3 regions of the Shewanella spartinae genome follow, and region 1 is predicted to be linked to each of the others. Evidence: predicted binding sites of a transcription regulator. Region 1 holds the regulator's gene; each other region holds the start of a gene.

Region 1 (5,436 bases):
CGCAGTCTGGCAGAAAGCCAAACAGATCAAACTGTTAATCTGCGACGTCGACGGCGTCTTCTCCGACGGTCTGGTCTATATGAGCAACTCGGGCGACGAACTCAAGACCTTCCATACCCGCGACGGCTATGGCGTGCGCTCGCTGCTGACCAGCGACATCCCGGTGGCCATCATCACGGGGCGTAAGTCGCAGATAGTGGAAGATCGCATGACGGCCCTGGGTATCACCCACATCTACCAGGGCGTCGACAACAAACTCGAGCCTTATCAGGAGCTGCTTAACCTCTATAAGGTGGCGCCTGAGGAAGTTGCCTATATCGGCGATGACATGGTGGATCTGCCCGTGATGGAGCAGGTGGGCCTGTCTGTCTGCGTGGCCGACGGTCATCCCTATGTGCGCCAACACGCCGACATGGTTACCCATATCAAGGGCGGCCACGGCGCGTTGCGTGAACTAACGGATCTCATCCTGCTCAGCCAGGATAAGTTTGCCTCGGCCCACGGAATGAGCATATGAACAGAGTCACGCTGGCGATCATCGCCTTCTTCGGCACCGCACTGATCCTCTATTGGCAGGTTCAGTCGAAAAAGGGCAGCGAAGAGCTGGCCCTGGATAATGTCGATCGTCCCGACTACATAGTCCGGGATCTCAAGAGCGTGCAATACAATGATGAGGGTGGTATCAACAGCCGGGTATCGGCCAGTCACATGGAACACTACGCCGAACGCAACCAGACCTACTTTACCCAGCCCATCTATCTGGTCTACCCCGACAACGGCGATGCCCAGTGGCGCCTGAGATCCACCAAGGGCACATTGGACAAAAATAGCGGACGGGTCACCCTGGAAAATAATGTTATCATTGATGCCATTAGCCCAGAGGAACCGATTCAGACCATAGAGACCACCTATCTGGAGCTGGATCTCAATACTATGATTATGACATCCGACAGAAGCATTCGGATCACAGGGCGTGATTTCCTCATCACGGGGGAAGGCTTATATGCCGATCTCAACGCCCAAAATATCAAACTGACGAGTCAGGTAGAAGGAACATATGAAACTAAATAGCCTTATTCTTGCGGGCCTGCTGCCCCTGGTCAGTGTTGGCGCCTATGCCAAGGTGAACGACCTGCTGCAAGAGGTTAAGATCTCTGCCGCCAGCCAGGAAGCCGACATTAAGAACAACCAGATCATCTTCCACGGTCCGGTCGAGGTCACCCAAGGCTCAATCAAGATATTGGCCAGTGAACTACGCGCCTTCAGCAAAGAGAAGAACAGCGGCAAAATACTGATCGCCACCGGTAATCCGGCCACCTACTCTCAGGTGATGGAAGATGGCCGTCCAGCCTCGGCCAGCGCCAAGGAGATACGTTACGAGCTTTCCAGCCGCACCCTGACACTGATCGGCGACGCCACCCTGGAACAGGAAGGCAGCCAGGTCACGGGCTCACAGATCCGCTACAACATAGAGCAGCAACAGCTGATCGCCGAGAGCACAGGCAAAGACAGAGTGATCACCATCATTCAGCCTGAGAACTATCAGGAACAGATCCAGCCAGAGCAGAAGCCCGAGAAGAAACCAGAACAGGAAAAACAATGACAGACCTGATCTTGAAGGCGGAGAACCTCGCCAAGAGCTATAAGAGTCGTGCCGTTGTCCAAGACGTGAGCCTCACGGTAAAGACCGGGCAGATCGTCGGCCTGCTGGGGCCAAACGGCGCCGGCAAGACCACCACCTTTTACATGGTCGTCGGCCTGGTACAGAGCGACAAGGGCCGCATCTTCATCGACGATGACGACCTGACGCTAGACCCCATGCACCTGCGCGCCCGCAAAGGCATAGGCTACCTGCCCCAGGAAGCCAGTATCTTCCGTAAGCTCTCGGTGCGGGACAACATCATGGCCGTGCTCCAGACCCGCAGCGATCTTAATAACGATGGCCGCGAAGAGGAGCTGGAACACCTGCTGGAAGAGTTTCACATCACCCATATCCGTGACAGCCACGGCATGGCGCTCTCGGGCGGTGAACGTCGCCGGGTGGAGATCGCCAGGGCGCTTGCCGCCAACCCTAAGTTTATTCTTCTCGACGAGCCGTTCGCCGGGGTCGATCCCATCTCGGTTATCGACATCAAGAAGATCATCGAGCAGCTCAAGAATCGCGGCCTGGGGGTGTTGATCACCGACCATAACGTGCGCGAAACATTAGACGTCTGTGAGAAAGCCTATATCGTCAGCCATGGTAATCTAATCGCCGAGGGCACACCCGCCGAAATCTTAGACAACCAGCAAGTACGAGCAGTGTACTTAGGTGAACAATTCAAGCTATAGTTAATCTTATAATGGGGCCACAGAGGAAAAACCACGCGTTAATTGTGGCCTTAGGCACTATCCGATATATTTGTCCGGCACATATAGCCAGAGCTTTCTCATTTTATAATTAGAAACAAGGGAATAGCAGTACGATGAAAGCGTCACTTCAGCTCAAAATGGGTCAGCATCTCACCATGACGCCCCAGCTACAACAGGCCATACGTCTGTTGCAGTTGTCGTCATTAGAGTTGCAGCAGGAGATCCAGCAAGCATTAGAATCCAACCCGCTACTGGAGTTGGATGAAGAGCAGGAGAGCGCCAGCATCGAGCTGCAAGACGATAGCGTCGGCGACAGCTTCGACAACAAGTACGACGACAAGATAGAGCTGGATTCGAGCCAGGATAACTCAGGGGTCGAGACCTCAGACGCCCTGACTCAAGACTCAATGCCAGACGAGCTGCCGGTGGATACCACCTGGGATGAGGTCTACACTGCCTCGCCAAACTCAAGCTCGGGCGCCATGCGCGACGACGACATGCCTTTTCAGGGCGAGACCAGCGAAGGTCTTTACGAACACCTGGAATGGCAGAAGAACCTGACCCCTTTTTCCGATAACGATCTGGCCATCGCCACCGCCATCATCGACGCCATCGACGAACGCGGTTACCTCACCCAGACCTGTGAAGATATTCTCGAGGCCATGGGCGACCCTGAGATCGAACTCGACGAGGTAGAGGCGGTGCTCAAACGGGTACAACACTTCGACCCTATTGGTGTGGCCGCCCGTGATCTCAGCGAATGTCTGACCATTCAGCTGGCCCAATACAGCGACGATACCCCACACATCGCTAACGCCCGTATGCTGATCAAGGAGCACCTGGATCTCATCGCCGGACGCGACTTCCGTCTGCTGATGCGCAAGACCAAGCTCAAGGAAGATGAGCTGAGGGATGCCATCGCCCTGATACAGACCCTGAATCCCCGTCCCGGCCTCGCCATCACCGCCAGCCGCGACGAGTACGTGATCCCGGATGTGACCGTCACCAAGAAGAAGGGACGCTGGGTGGTCGAGCTTAACCCAGACAGCATGCCCAAGATCAACGTCAATCAGCAGTATGCCGCCATGGCCCGCAGCACTAAGAGTCAGGCGGATGGCCAGTTTATTCGCGGCCACCTGCAGGAAGCCAAATGGTTCCTCAAGAGCCTGGAGAGTCGCAACGAGACCCTGCTCAAGGTGACCAACTGTATCGTCGACTTCCAGCAAGGCTTCTTCGAATTTGGCGAAGAGGCAATGAAGCCCATGGTACTGAACGACATCGCCGAGGCGGTGGAGATGCATGAATCCACCATCTCGCGTGTGACCACGCAAAAATATATGCATACCCCGAGAGGGATCTTCGAGCTTAAATACTTCTTCTCCAGTCACGTCGGTACCGACGATGGCGGAGAGTGCTCTTCTACAGCAATACGTGCCTTCATCAAGAAGCTGGTTGCTGCGGAAAACCAGAAAAAGCCATTGAGCGACAGCAAGATGGCTCAACTCTTGGCCGAACAGGGGATTAAGGTGGCTAGACGCACCATTGCCAAGTATCGCGAGGCAATGCTTATACCGCCCTCGAATCAGCGCAAGAGCTTATAAAACAAACCTGGAAACTGGAGGACTATCTTTATGCAAATAAACCTGACTGGGCACCATATCGAGATCACCCAATCTCTACGAAGCTACATCGAAGAGAAATTCACAAAGCTTGAACGTCATTTCGATCAGATCAATAATGTGCACGTTGTATTAAATGTCGAAAAGTTGCAACAGAAGGTTGAGGCAAAGTTACATCTCCGTGGCGGAGAAGTGTTCGCAACATCCGAACATGCGGACATGTATGCCGCGATAGACTCCCTGATTGACAAACTCGATCGTCAGGTCATTAAACACAAAGAGAAGCTTACTAAACATTAACGATGGAACTGAGTACCATCCTGCGGCCGGAGTGCACCACCTGCGCCACTCCGGGCAGTAAGAAAAAGGTACTGGAGCTTATCAGCGACTTAGCCGCTGTCCAGTACCCCACCCTCTCCTCTCAAGAAATATTTGAAAGCCTTCTGGCTCGAGAGAAAATGGGCAGCACAGGTATAGGCAATGGTATCGCGATTCCTCACGGACGGCTGACTAACATAGATCAACCCGTGGCCGTACTGGTGAAATGTGCTGAACCAATCGCATTCGATGCCATTGACAATCAGCCCGTCGATATCCTTTTTGCGTTATTGGTGCCCGCAGATCAATGCGAGCAACATCTTAGCACCCTGGCCGCTATGGCCGAGAAGCTCAATGATAAGGCGATCATGAAGCAGCTAAGAAAGACCCAAGATGAATCCGAACTCTATCAGGTGATCACCCAATGAAATTGGTTTTGGTATCCGGACGCTCAGGATCGGGAAAATCCGTCGCACTCAGGGTCCTAGAAGATCTAGGCTACTACTGTGTCGACAATCTGCCCTTGCAGATGATGGAATCCCTGCTGGAGCAGCTCAAGGGACGCAGCGATCTCGTGGCCATCAGCGTCGATGTACGCAACATGCCCAGCGAAGAGATCCAGCTGGAAAAACAGCTGGCCAAGCTCCCCAAAGATACCGAAATCTTAAGTTTCTTCCTGAACTCAAGCGACAATGTGCTGCTCAAGCGCTATAGCGAGACCCGCAGACTACACCCGCTGTCACGCTCTAAGGTCTCCCTCAAGGAGGCAATTCAGCTCGAGGGCAAGTTGCTCGACCCCATAGCCAAACTCGTGGATCACTATATCGACACCTCTAACCTCAACATCTATGAGTTGAGCGACAAGGTGCGCGAGATCCTGCTGGGCACGGTCGACAAGGAGCTAGTGATCAACTTCGAGTCCTTCGGCTTTAAATATGGCATGCCGACCGAAGCCGACTTCATGTTCGACGTGCGCTTCCTGCCCAATCCCCATTGGGAACCTGAGCTAAGGCCTCTGACCGGCCTGGATGAGCCAGTGCAGCAGTTTCTGAGTCAGCAGCCACTGGTCAACAAGTTCATCTGGCAGATCGAAAACCTGCTGGAAACCTGGTTGCCACACCTGGAGCGCAATAACCGCAGCTACCTC
Region 2 (5,436 bases), 800 kb from region 1:
CACGACCTCCCCCGTGACAGTCGCGGGATAAAGCTGTCATCGACGGCCCGTTAGCCACTGGGCCAACATAACCCAGTCGGCAAAGAAGCTGTATAAAGGGTACTCGAAGGTTGCCGGCCGGTTTCGCTCAAACACGAAATGCCCTATCCAGGCTGCGCCATAACCCAGAACAGGCAGCAGCCAGAGTAGCCAATACTTGGCCAGCACTAAGGCCACCACCAGGAGCGCGATCACTGACAGGCTCCCCACATAATGCAAGGCGCGGCATCTGGGATCCCTATGTTGCGACTGGTAGAAGGGATAGAAGTCTTTGAAGCTGGTGTAGCGCTTACTCAATCTCAGGGCTCCGGTAGAAAAGCAGCTCGCCCGGCACGCCGCCTATAACGAGGCGCTCGATGGGGGCAAAATCCATGGAGGAAAACAGGTGGGCATGATCATCTTGGGTCACATAAACCCCAACCCCTTCGAGCTCGGGTTGCTCGTCACACCAGCTCATCACCGCCTGGATCAAACGTCTACCTAACCCCTTATGCTGCTCGATCGGTGTGACGGCAATAAACTGCAATATGCCACATTGAGTGCTGGGTAGATGCTCTAGAATCGAAGATTCTTTCTTCATCAGCGCCTGGGTCGACTGCCAGCCGGCGCTCAACAACATCTTCAGGCGCCAATGCCAGTATCTGGCCTCCCCCAATGGCACCTGCTGGGTCACGATACAGGCCAAGCCAATCAGGCGCTCCTCCTCAAACAGGCCAATCAATGCCTGCTCCTCTTGCCACAGGGTGTGCAGTTCCTCGCGAATGGCACCGCGTAGCTTCTGCTCATATTGCGCCTTGTCTCCCTTATGCAGGGCAGCAATAAAGAAGGGGTCGTCATGGTAGGCGTTATAGAGAATCGAGGCGGCGACGCGTAGGTCTTCGGCGGTTAAATAGACAGCTTTATAGGTTTCGTTAACAGGTGGGGTAGCTGTTGTCATCATTGCTGTTATTCCTTGATCCAGATCAACATGGTCCAATGTAACAAGCTTGTAAAAAAGTGCAAACTTTAATCGATTCGAAACTTTATCAATTTATCGCATACTAAATAGAAGCACCTCATCATCAACAAGCGAGGGATAAGATGGACATCACACAACCGGATCTAGCCACCCTATTTGACCAACTCGGCCTGCCGAGTGAACCCGATGCCGTTGAGGCTTTCATCAAGCAGCATTCCATCGCCGCGGAGATCCATATCGCCGAGGCCCCCTTTTGGACCCAGGCCCAGAGGAATTTTTTAGCCGAAGCCTTAGCAGAAGATGCCATGTGGACAGAGGTGATCGATCACCTCGATGCCCAGCTTCGCACTTAGATAGCGAGGCTTAAACATCCTCTTATGACTCGGGTATCTGGGACTAAAGAATAGGCTTAAAAATTGGCTTCGAAAAGTCTCACTTGTGAATGGCTTATACAAAAAAGGCAAGCCGAACTGGCTTGCCTTTTTACTAAAGAGTATCCATTACATGTTGTGGTAGGCCTTCTCACCCCAGCCCACGACGCGATTGTCTGTGATCACGATAGGCGTGCATTCATCCTTGGTGGTGGTGCCATCTTCCCGCGTACGCTGGGTACGGTAGTAGAGCACGTTGATCGTCTTATCTTGCTTGGTATAGGCCTCGTTAAAATCGGCGGTGCCCATAAGCGTCATCACCTGATCGCGCGTCATCCCCAAGGACAACTTAGACAAATTCACGCGATTTTGCTCCTGCACGCGCTCCCAAGAATTACCCGTGCTCCAGCCCTTGTCACCTTCACCCACATTCAATACACACCCAGATAGCACTAAACTGGTCGCGCCGAAGACCAATGCTGTTATTAATTTTGTTTTCACTTTCACGTCCTGTTTATCTATTATAACTGGATTCAGGTAAAGCAAAGCTTATGCCAAACAGACATATCCATATTTTTCAATACCTTGTAACAATCAAAGGTTCGAGTGTATGTCTGTCAGGCTAAAAAGTAAGGAATTTCACCAATCATGAGTCCACTCGAACAGGTGCTGGTCGCCGCACGTAAATTGAGTCTGGCGGGTAAGCCTCCCAGCCTGGCATTGATCAAGGCAAGTCTGGGCAACTCGCTTCCCATGCCTATCCTGGTTCAAGGATTACAACGCTTTAAATCTATGTCAGCCGATGAGCAGGCGGCGATAGTGGTAACCACAAGCGCGCCAGCAGCAAATGTCCAAAGCGACGACGCTATGCCAACGCTGGCCCAGCTCGCCGAGCAGGTTGCCAGGCTCACAGCCAATCAACAGGCCTTGGTTGAGCGTATCAGCGAACTCGAAGCCAAATTAAACGACAAGGACCCTCGCTGATGCACGTGGTGGAACTCAGATTCGAGTGTTTTGACAACACCACTATCACGGCCGCCGAACGCGCGATTAATGGTCTGCTGGAAGCCTACCGGGCCAATGGCCAGGTACTAGGCCGTGAATTTGCCGTGGCCTTCAACGAAGGGGAGTTCAGGGTGCGCCTGCTGCTGCCAGAAAAGAGTAGCCTAGCCAAACGCTTCAACAGCCCCTGGGTCAACTATGCCCTCGAGGAGCTCACCCAGGCTAAGCTGCTGCATCCAAGGGAAAAATATATCGGCCAGGATATCAACTCTGAAGTCAGCAGCACAGAGACCCCCAGCTGGCAACTGCTCTACACCAGCTATGTACACATGTGCTCGCCGCTACGAAACGGCGATACCCTGCAACCCATTCCCCTGTATCAGATCCCCGCGACCTTCAACGGCGATCACAAGCGGGTGATCAAGTGGCAAACCGAATGGCAGGCCTGCGATGAGCTGCAGATGGCGGCGGCCACCAAGGCAGAGTTCGCCGCCTTAGATGAATTGAGCCAGTGTGACAGCGACCTGTTTCGCCGTGGCTGGGATCTGCGTGGACGCATCGAATACCTCACCAAGATCCCCACCTACTACTACCTATACCGCGTGGGCGGCGAGAGCCTGGCCGCCGAGCAGCAAAGGCCCTGTCCACGCTGCGGCAACACTCACTGGCTATTGGAAACCCCTTTGTTGGATCTGTTCCACTTCAGGTGCGACAACTGCCGCGTCGTCTCCAACATCTCATGGGATCATCTCTAATGGCGTTTCGCGCTCACTCTCTTCTCGCGAGCTAATTATCTTTTAGCACGCCGACTATCTCCTTGAGCCTAGGTGCCGCCACATGGTCTTGAGTCGTTGCCAAATCCCGGGATGATCCGTCTCGGGCATAGGCGCTTCGACCGGCTTTTGTGGCGGGCAGACTCGCGGGCGAAGAGAGGCGATAAAATCCTCCAGGCTAGCGGCCAGTTGACGATGTGGCTGCTCCCCTGGGATCTCTATCCAGACGCTGCCGGTCTCGTTCTCCACCACCAGCATCTCATCCCCCTCCCCAAGCACACCGATAAACCAGGTCGCAGGCTGTTTCAGCTTCTGCTTCATCATCAGATGGCCGATAAGGTTTTGCTGCAGATATTCGAAATCTTGTTGGTTCCAGGGCTGCAACAACTCACCCTCACCAAAGTCTGAGTCAAACATCAACGGCGCCGCAAAGTAACGCCCGTAGAAGGCCTGTATGCTTGGATGCAGTGTGATTGAGAGGGCATGCTCTATGTTATCGAACTGTCCCTGGCTGTCGCGTTTTACCGCCTGCCACTGCACCGACCGCTCGGGCGATGCATCGACCTTCTCCTGATCACACTCCAGCACGCAGGGAGAGGCCTCCCCCTGCGGGAAATAACGGGGCGATTCACCCAGTCTATCGCTATAGGCTTGATGATAAAGCGTAAAAAATTGATCCAGTGCAGGCAAAGAAGACACTTAGCAGTTACCCGAATTTTAAGTATAATGTGCGCCTATTTTGACATGGAAAAACGATTGATGACACAGGTTCATGACCCTTATCGCGACGCCCCCGCGTTGTCCAAACTGACCTTAAGTAAATCGACCGGCTATCAAGCCCAATACGATTCCTCCCTGCTACAAGGCGTACCACGCCAGCTCAATCGGGATGCCATCGCCTTAGGCGATACCCTGCCCTTCCATGGCGCCGACATCTGGACCGGCTATGAACTCTCCTGGTTAAACGCCAAAGGCAAGCCCATGGTGGCCATCGCCGAGTTTATCCTCGACTTTAACAGCGACAATCTGATCGAGTCCAAGTCTTTCAAGCTCTATCTCAACAGCTTCAACCAAACCCGCTTCGACTCCATCGAACAGGTTCAGCAGACCCTGGCTAAGGATCTGTCGGCCTGCGCAGGCGGAGAGGTAGTGGTCAAGATCATCGAGCCAAAGCAGTTCGCCCATCAGCGCGTCGTGGAACTACCAGGCACCTGCATCGACGATCTGGATATCGAGATCGACAACTACGAATTTTCGAGCGATTATCTTATCGACAGCACAGATGACAAGAGCGTGGCGGCCGAGACACTAACATCTAACCTGTTGAAATCTAACTGTCTTATTACCTCTCAGCCTGACTGGGGCAGCGTGATGATCCGCTACCAGGGCCCAAAGATAGATCGCGAAAAATTGCTGCGCTACCTGATCTCCTTCAGGCAACACAATGAGTTTCACGAGCAGTGTGTCGAGCGCATCTTCGTCGACCTCAAGCGCCTGTGTCACTGCGCCAAGCTGACCGTCTACGCCCGCTACACCCGCCGCGGCGGCTTAGACATCAACCCCTATCGCAGCGACTTTGAAAATCCACCCGAAAACCATCGACTGGCACGCCAGTAACCTGATGAATGAAGGATTGAGCCCGCATTAAGCGGGCTTTTTGTTATAGAGACCCATTGAAGTGACAAAAGCGCTACACTCACCTCAGGTGCCACCTCATCTCACTTCATCTCACTTCATTTCACCTCAATGCATGCAAAAAATATTATTTAGCACACCTTAAAAATACCACTTTAGAGATACCTCTAATTTAGTATAAGCTCATGATCTTTATCACAATTATTGACACAAAAAATCAATCACTGTGCAACATTGTTTTAGATCAACAAACCGATCCTTTTGCAGCCCTATAACAGCTCCTGAGCAATGACCAAACAAAAGGATCACAATTAATGAAACTTCACGCCCTCAGCATCGCCGTGCTTGCTAGCTTGTCCGCCTCTGCCCTTGCGACAGAGAGCGTCGATCCCCTTAAGAAAGCCTTTATCGACGACTCTCAAGTCAAAGTGCAATTCCGCCTGCGCTATGAAGATGTGGACCTGGCCGATGTCGACCAGCAAAATCAAACCACGCTGCGTACCCGCCTGACCTATCAAACCGGCGACATCTACAAGCTATTTGCCCTGGCTGAAGTGGACGACGTGCGCTCTACCGACGATGAGCCACTGATTGCCGACTATGAATATACACAAATTAATCAGGCCTTTATCGGTTACCGCGGCCCGGCGAATACCTT
Region 3 (5,436 bases), 1.4 Mb from region 1:
ATCCAGATATTCTGCCGCCTTCTCATAATCCTGCTCATAAACCGCCGCCATAAAGCCTTCTACCGTGCCCCTGGGGGTATCACGCTGCAGGCTGTCCTGATAATCGAAGTGCTCAACCGAGCGCACAAATTGGCTCTGACCACTGTCGGCGGCGGCATCGCTTAAGGCCCCCACCAAACTATTTGGCGCCGCGCTCCAGGCGCTGCCGACAAAAAAACTCATCACCAACATAAACTGCCAAACAACAAAGCGCATCCCAGTCCCCTTAATTGTTAACAAGCGCCTAGAAATATTAGCATTTATTCCTAAATTGCACAGTAGAAAGCTAAGCAGGAACGGGCCTTTTCATCGCCATGGGCGTGGTCAAATCGACAGAATTGATTAAATATTGACAAGTACGGCGCCGAGATTATAATGCGTCACTTCTGCAGTACCCTGCTTTAAGTTTTCTGCCTTCAAGTTTTGCATCGCTAGACTCCAGGTCATTACCCAGATCATTACATAGTCATCGCTTCAACAACTCGCAGTTTTATCGTCACACTATTGTCATTTATTGATGATTTACTGTGTCCAATCCGGTGAAAAGCCCCCGTTTAGGGCGCAAGCAACGGCTTTAGCGAGGCAGATCACTTGATTATTTAAATTAGGCTGGGTAGTCTCAGAAAGGATTTAATTCATCTTTCGCAACAGCTAAGGATCTATTATTTGTTAAATTTTTACTGCCACAAGGCAGTTATAGTAATAAGGAGTATGGCCTATGTCGTACAAAGTTAACGGTCATGAGATCACGGTAAACTTCCCGGTGGACTCAATTTCAGTCAACAAATCCTCTATCGCATTTACCGATAGCCTAGGAAAAAACAAACAAACTTTTGCTAAGCGTACCGACGCCCTGCAATTTATGAAATGGTTGCTCTCAAGCAACAAATAACCCCCACGCTATTCGATACACCTCCTCTCACACGTATCGAAGGTTGCCCAGGCAACAAGTAGGATTGACCCCATTCGTCAACGACTCAGCAGGTAACATTTGGCTCAGGTTGTACCCCTTTCACAGGTACCGACCTGGCCAAATGGCATTTATCTCTCTAGCTCACCAAACTTACGCCTATACCTAGGCAGCATAGATTGATTACCCAGCAGGCCCCCTTGGTGCAGATAGAGCACGGGCGCAGCTAACCCCTGTTGCCACAGCTGCTTGAGGCAAAGCCAGCCCAGGGGATCGTAGAGCAGCTCAAACGCTATCCCCGTCGACTCGAGTTCATGCCACATCTGGTAAAACTCAGGGTACAGCTTGCCAAAGTGGTAGCGCTTAGCGGCCGGGACTATCTGAGGATGCAGCGCTTCGTCTTGCTCAAGCGCTAAAAATTGCTTCTTAAGATACTCATCACCCCCCACCACGGCGCAGGTCATGACGCTGATGCTGGGATCTATAGCTAGGAACTGTTTCTGCAGATAGAGCGCCGTGGTGCCTGTGCCGGATGGCAGAAACACCACTAACTCGTTAAGGGGCTGCGCGCTTTTCCAACTGGCTATCTCGCGGGCAAGCTGGGCAACGCCCGGCTCGGCAAAGGCGCAGCGCCCGCCTTCTGGCACAAACAGCTGCTCATCGCTGCCCGTCAACACCCTTTGCCTTATATAAGCTTCGCTATCCAATCCATCTCGATCCGTCTTTCTTGAGAGATCTATTATGTTGGCGCCGTTATCTAACGCGGCCAGGTAGTTGCCGCAGGGGTGCTCCGTCAGATAACCGGGGAGATGGTCCACGTAGAAATCCAGCCGCCACCCCTTGAGCTTAGCCAGGGCCGAAAGCGAATAGAGGGAGTTGGCCTGGGGCGAGCCATAGCCAATCAGTTGCCTAACAGAGGGGAAGTCGTTCTCGAGGAAATAGGCAAACTTACGCGCCTTATTACCGGAAAACTCGGCATGCAGCAGATCGTCGCGCTTCACATAGACCTTGTGCTCCCCAAGGTAGACAGCCTCTACGGGCGTGTGGCTAAGCTTCATGTTATCGGGCCTGAATGAAATGACGCGCCAGAGTGTACACCCTTTAACGGCAAATGCGTAATTTGACCGACTTTTGGCATATTATGTCAACACTCCAGAATCACACCAACACAATAATCAATAAAAACATAGAGATATAACATGGCATGGTTTTCGCTTATTCCCTAGTAGATCTAATTTAAGGCCAATGCCTTAACAACAATAAAAGCACTGCAACAAGGAGCTCTTCATGGCACTACTGCACTTAATCTTTAATATTGCATGGTTTATTTTAGGCGGATTCGTGATGGGGCTGGCCTGGTGGCTGGCAGGCCTGCTCTGTTTTATCAGCATCATAGGCATCCCCTTCGGACGCGCCTGTTTCGTTATCGGTGAGATGGCCTTCTGGCCCTTTGGTCAGCAAAACGTTAATCGCCGTGCGCTGCAAGGGGTCGATGATATCGGTACTGGCCCGCTCGGCATGGTAGGTAATATCGTCTGGTTCCTGCTATTTGGGATCTGGCTTGCCATCGGTCATATCACCCACGCGCTGGCCTGTTTCGTCACCATCATAGGGATCCCTTTTGGCATTCAGCACCTGAAACTGGCGCTGCTGAGCCTGACCCCTATAGGGCAGACAATCACGGCCAAGGCTTGATTCAAGGTCAGATGAGGAGAGCGGCAGTATCGACGGTTGAACCGAATCAGGATAACTACTATGCGACGAACTAGAGGCTTTGCAGATAATCTTTGAGGAGCTGCTCGACTTGGATACGGGCCAGGCCTGCGTTATAGATCTCTCGCCACCTGCGCCCCTCTGGAGTGTTTCTAAAGGCGATATAGAGCTGTTTCGACTCCAGCAACTGCTTATTAAATTGCAGCCTGGTCTTGAGTTCGCTCAGGTGTGGCTGTTCGATGAGAAACTGATAAACATAGAGATCCATGACGGCGCCCTGAACCCTTCCAGTGGCCACCTTGCGGATATTGTGTTCATCTGAGCTTACCAGCTCTACCGGCTGGGCACCGATGGCAATCATCTCATCGAGCGCCTGGGTGTTCACATAGTCTCTGACCACGCCCAAGGTGTAGGCATTGAGGTCCTGCACCCGCGACCAGGTAATGGGGTGCTGGCTCTGCTCCAAGATCCCAAGGGGACTCTGTCCCATGGAGTCGGAGAAGATGAATTTATCGGTTGGGTGATGATACTCGGGGAAATAGCCCTGATAGCCAGAGTCGTCCCGGGTCACCACACGCACTGTGCGGCTCCAGGGGAAATAGTCCACCTGAAGCTCATGACCCATGGCGGCAAGTGCGGCTCTGGCCACCACCACACAGGCGCCGCCATCCTTCAGCGTCGGCCCCGAATAGGGTGGCCAATTTAAAGAGGAAAGCTTGAGTGTCTCGGCCTTCGGGGCTGAAACAACACACAACAAGGTAGCGATGAAGATGGAGACAAGCAGTAAATGGAAGCGTCGTAGCGCCCCTGGCCATAGCTTTACTGGCAATAGCGGCGTAGAGAGCAAGGCCTGCCTATTAGCGTTTTTTATGCTTAAGTTAAAGCCGCCTGTTCTCATCAACACCCTTCCCCCGAATCACTGTTTCGCCGCACTCCATCGCGCCATAGATGTCCTTTTGTTACACATTTTCACTGGCATGGATAAACAAGATGATGCAAAACAAGTATAGGAGAGAAGGTCAAATGAGGTATTTATGCTGAGAAAAACCTTGGTCACCGTCATCGGCGGCGCACTTTGTCTACTCGGGTTGGCGCTGGTTATCTTGCCTGGCCCGGCCTGGTTACTGCTGCCCATAGGACTTGCTGTATTAAGCCTGGAGTATCACTGGGCCAGAGGCTGGCTAAAGAAGAGCCAGAAACAGATGACCCGCAGCGCCGCCTGGCTTGACGCCAAGGTGCGCGATTGGCGTTACAGCCGCTAATATGCGGCTATGTGCCACCATTAGCGCTATTTCCCACCAATAGGGCTTATTTCCCACCAATGAAGGCTTGGGCGCTAAGGCGTCTTATGCCAATAAAGGGTGGCAAACCAACAAAAACTAAGCCAAGACAAAGAGTTGGGCCAGCACAAAGAGTTAAGCCAGCACAAAGAGGTCGCGCCCGCAGCTCTTATGAGTCAATACGTTGAGCCGCTCCAGAATCGCCAGCAACACCCCTTGCCTGCGCATATTTTCCAATACGCCTCGGCTGAAGCGCTCCAAGCGGCTCATGGCGGTTAACAGTAAGCGGCACTGATAAAAGCTCGCCTCGCGGATATAATCTGGCTTATCGACCAGATGAGCATTTTGGTACCACTCCTGCCAGTTGAGGGTATCGAGTAACAGTCCCTGCTGAGCAAGCTGCTCGACAAAGCCCTGCATCGTCAGCTGACTGCTGGCCTGATCGCCACGGGCAAACTGCGTGGCATATTGAGAGTAGAGATTTGCTATCTGCAAAGATATTACACTTTTCATATCGCACTCCTTAGTCCCAAGGACAGGTTGCCCTTAGCGGCCCCCATTGCCCTAACGCCTTTCGCCTTACTTTCTAGGCGTTTACCTGACTTCACATCTCATAAAACGCTTGCTGAGCCTTATAAGAAGACATTCGCTAAGCCTCTTACCTAGAGAATTTGCATACTCCGTACCACAGCTTACCTAGGAGGCTAATAGCCTGGTGAGCCCGGCGCTTTATCAATGACTTAACTCCAGGTTAATGAGAAGATGCTGAATACAAGCTGAACATGGCTAAGGTCCTGACTGGCTGGACATTGACGGGGCGAGACCATATGCTAGCTGAGAACGCAATGATTGCGCTGGAGAATTCAGATGAAGAAATACACCACAGGCGTTAGCCTTATCCTACTGGGACTGTCTATCGGTTTTTCGCCGCTAACCCTGGCTAAAAACGATAAGCATGAACACGGTGCCAAGGCCCATAACGAAAAGAGCCTGCCACCTGGATTGCAGAAGAAGGTGGCCCGCGGCGAGCCGCTACCACCGGGCTGGCAGAAGAAACTGCACAAGGGCGATTACCTGTCTGATGACTATTATGATCGCGGCAAGATCCATGTGCCTATCGACCGTGATGGCAACATCACCATAGATGTCGATGGCACCTTTATTAAGCTGCACGACAAGACACGTCGTATCCTCGATATTATTAACGACTAGCTATTATTAACGACTAGCTATTATAAGCGACTAGCTTGCAATTAAGACTAGCCATATTGAAAAGCGAACTTAACGGCTCGCTTTTTTGATCTAAAAATATCGGCTTTAACGACTGGCCTGGGCTTGGTAAAGGTTAAACTCTTCCAGGATCAGGCTGGTAAAGAGCCGCCCAGCGCGACCTAAGGGGCGCTCCATGGTCGATACCAACTGAGGGGTAAAGCTGTAACGACTGCCACCGAGAAAATCCAGTTCCTGTAACTCACCGCTGGCCAGCTCCTCTTT

Evidence for each region. The regulator sigma-54, encoded in region 1, starts transcription at its own class of promoters, with help from an activator protein. The targets are predictions, from matches to a motif close to GTTGGCACGNNNNTNGNNT.
Region 2: K0I31_RS13780 (DUF3192 domain-containing protein) is a predicted target of sigma-54. The motif match lies at 1,909-1,927, and genes of this name have one in related genera.
Region 3: K0I31_RS11250 (YccF domain-containing protein) is a predicted target of sigma-54. The motif match lies at 2,148-2,166, and genes of this name have one in related genera.

The regions. Positions count from the first base shown of each region.
Region 1 covers NZ_CP080418.1:3,957,836-3,963,271, forward strand. The annotation lists gene kdsC (3-deoxy-manno-octulosonate-8-phosphatase KdsC) at 1-517, shown strand, start outside; gene lptC (LPS export ABC transporter periplasmic protein LptC) at 514-1,071, shown strand; gene lptA (lipopolysaccharide transport periplasmic protein LptA) at 1,058-1,603, shown strand; gene lptB (LPS export ABC transporter ATP-binding protein) at 1,600-2,331, shown strand; gene K0I31_RS17115 (RNA polymerase factor sigma-54) at 2,466-3,953, shown strand; gene hpf (ribosome hibernation promoting factor) at 3,984-4,271, shown strand; gene ptsN (PTS IIA-like nitrogen regulatory protein PtsN) at 4,274-4,717, shown strand; gene rapZ (RNase adapter RapZ) at 4,714-5,436, shown strand, end outside.
Region 2 covers NZ_CP080418.1:3,153,179-3,158,614, forward strand. The annotation lists gene K0I31_RS13765 (Mpo1-like protein) at 37-336, opposite strand; gene K0I31_RS13770 (GNAT family N-acetyltransferase) at 329-979, opposite strand; gene K0I31_RS13775 (DUF2789 domain-containing protein) at 1,120-1,350, shown strand; gene K0I31_RS13780 (DUF3192 domain-containing protein) at 1,498-1,869, opposite strand; gene K0I31_RS13785 (hypothetical protein) at 2,017-2,352, shown strand; gene K0I31_RS13790 (Zn-ribbon-containing protein) at 2,352-3,125, shown strand; gene syd (SecY-interacting protein) at 3,180-3,842, opposite strand; gene queF (NADPH-dependent 7-cyano-7-deazaguanine reductase QueF) at 3,903-4,760, shown strand; gene K0I31_RS13805 (alginate export family protein) at 5,093-5,436, shown strand, end outside.
Region 3 covers NZ_CP080418.1:2,526,942-2,532,377, forward strand. The annotation lists gene K0I31_RS11235 (mechanosensitive ion channel family protein) at 1-255, opposite strand, end outside; gene K0I31_RS11240 (hypothetical protein) at 758-931, shown strand; gene K0I31_RS11245 (1-aminocyclopropane-1-carboxylate deaminase/D-cysteine desulfhydrase) at 1,081-2,007, opposite strand; gene K0I31_RS11250 (YccF domain-containing protein) at 2,237-2,644, shown strand; gene K0I31_RS11255 (substrate-binding periplasmic protein) at 2,715-3,560, opposite strand; gene K0I31_RS11260 (PGPGW domain-containing protein) at 3,697-3,924, shown strand; gene K0I31_RS11265 (DUF6508 domain-containing protein) at 4,078-4,455, opposite strand; gene K0I31_RS11270 (hypothetical protein) at 4,810-5,154, shown strand; gene K0I31_RS11275 (LysR family transcriptional regulator) at 5,260-5,436, opposite strand, start outside.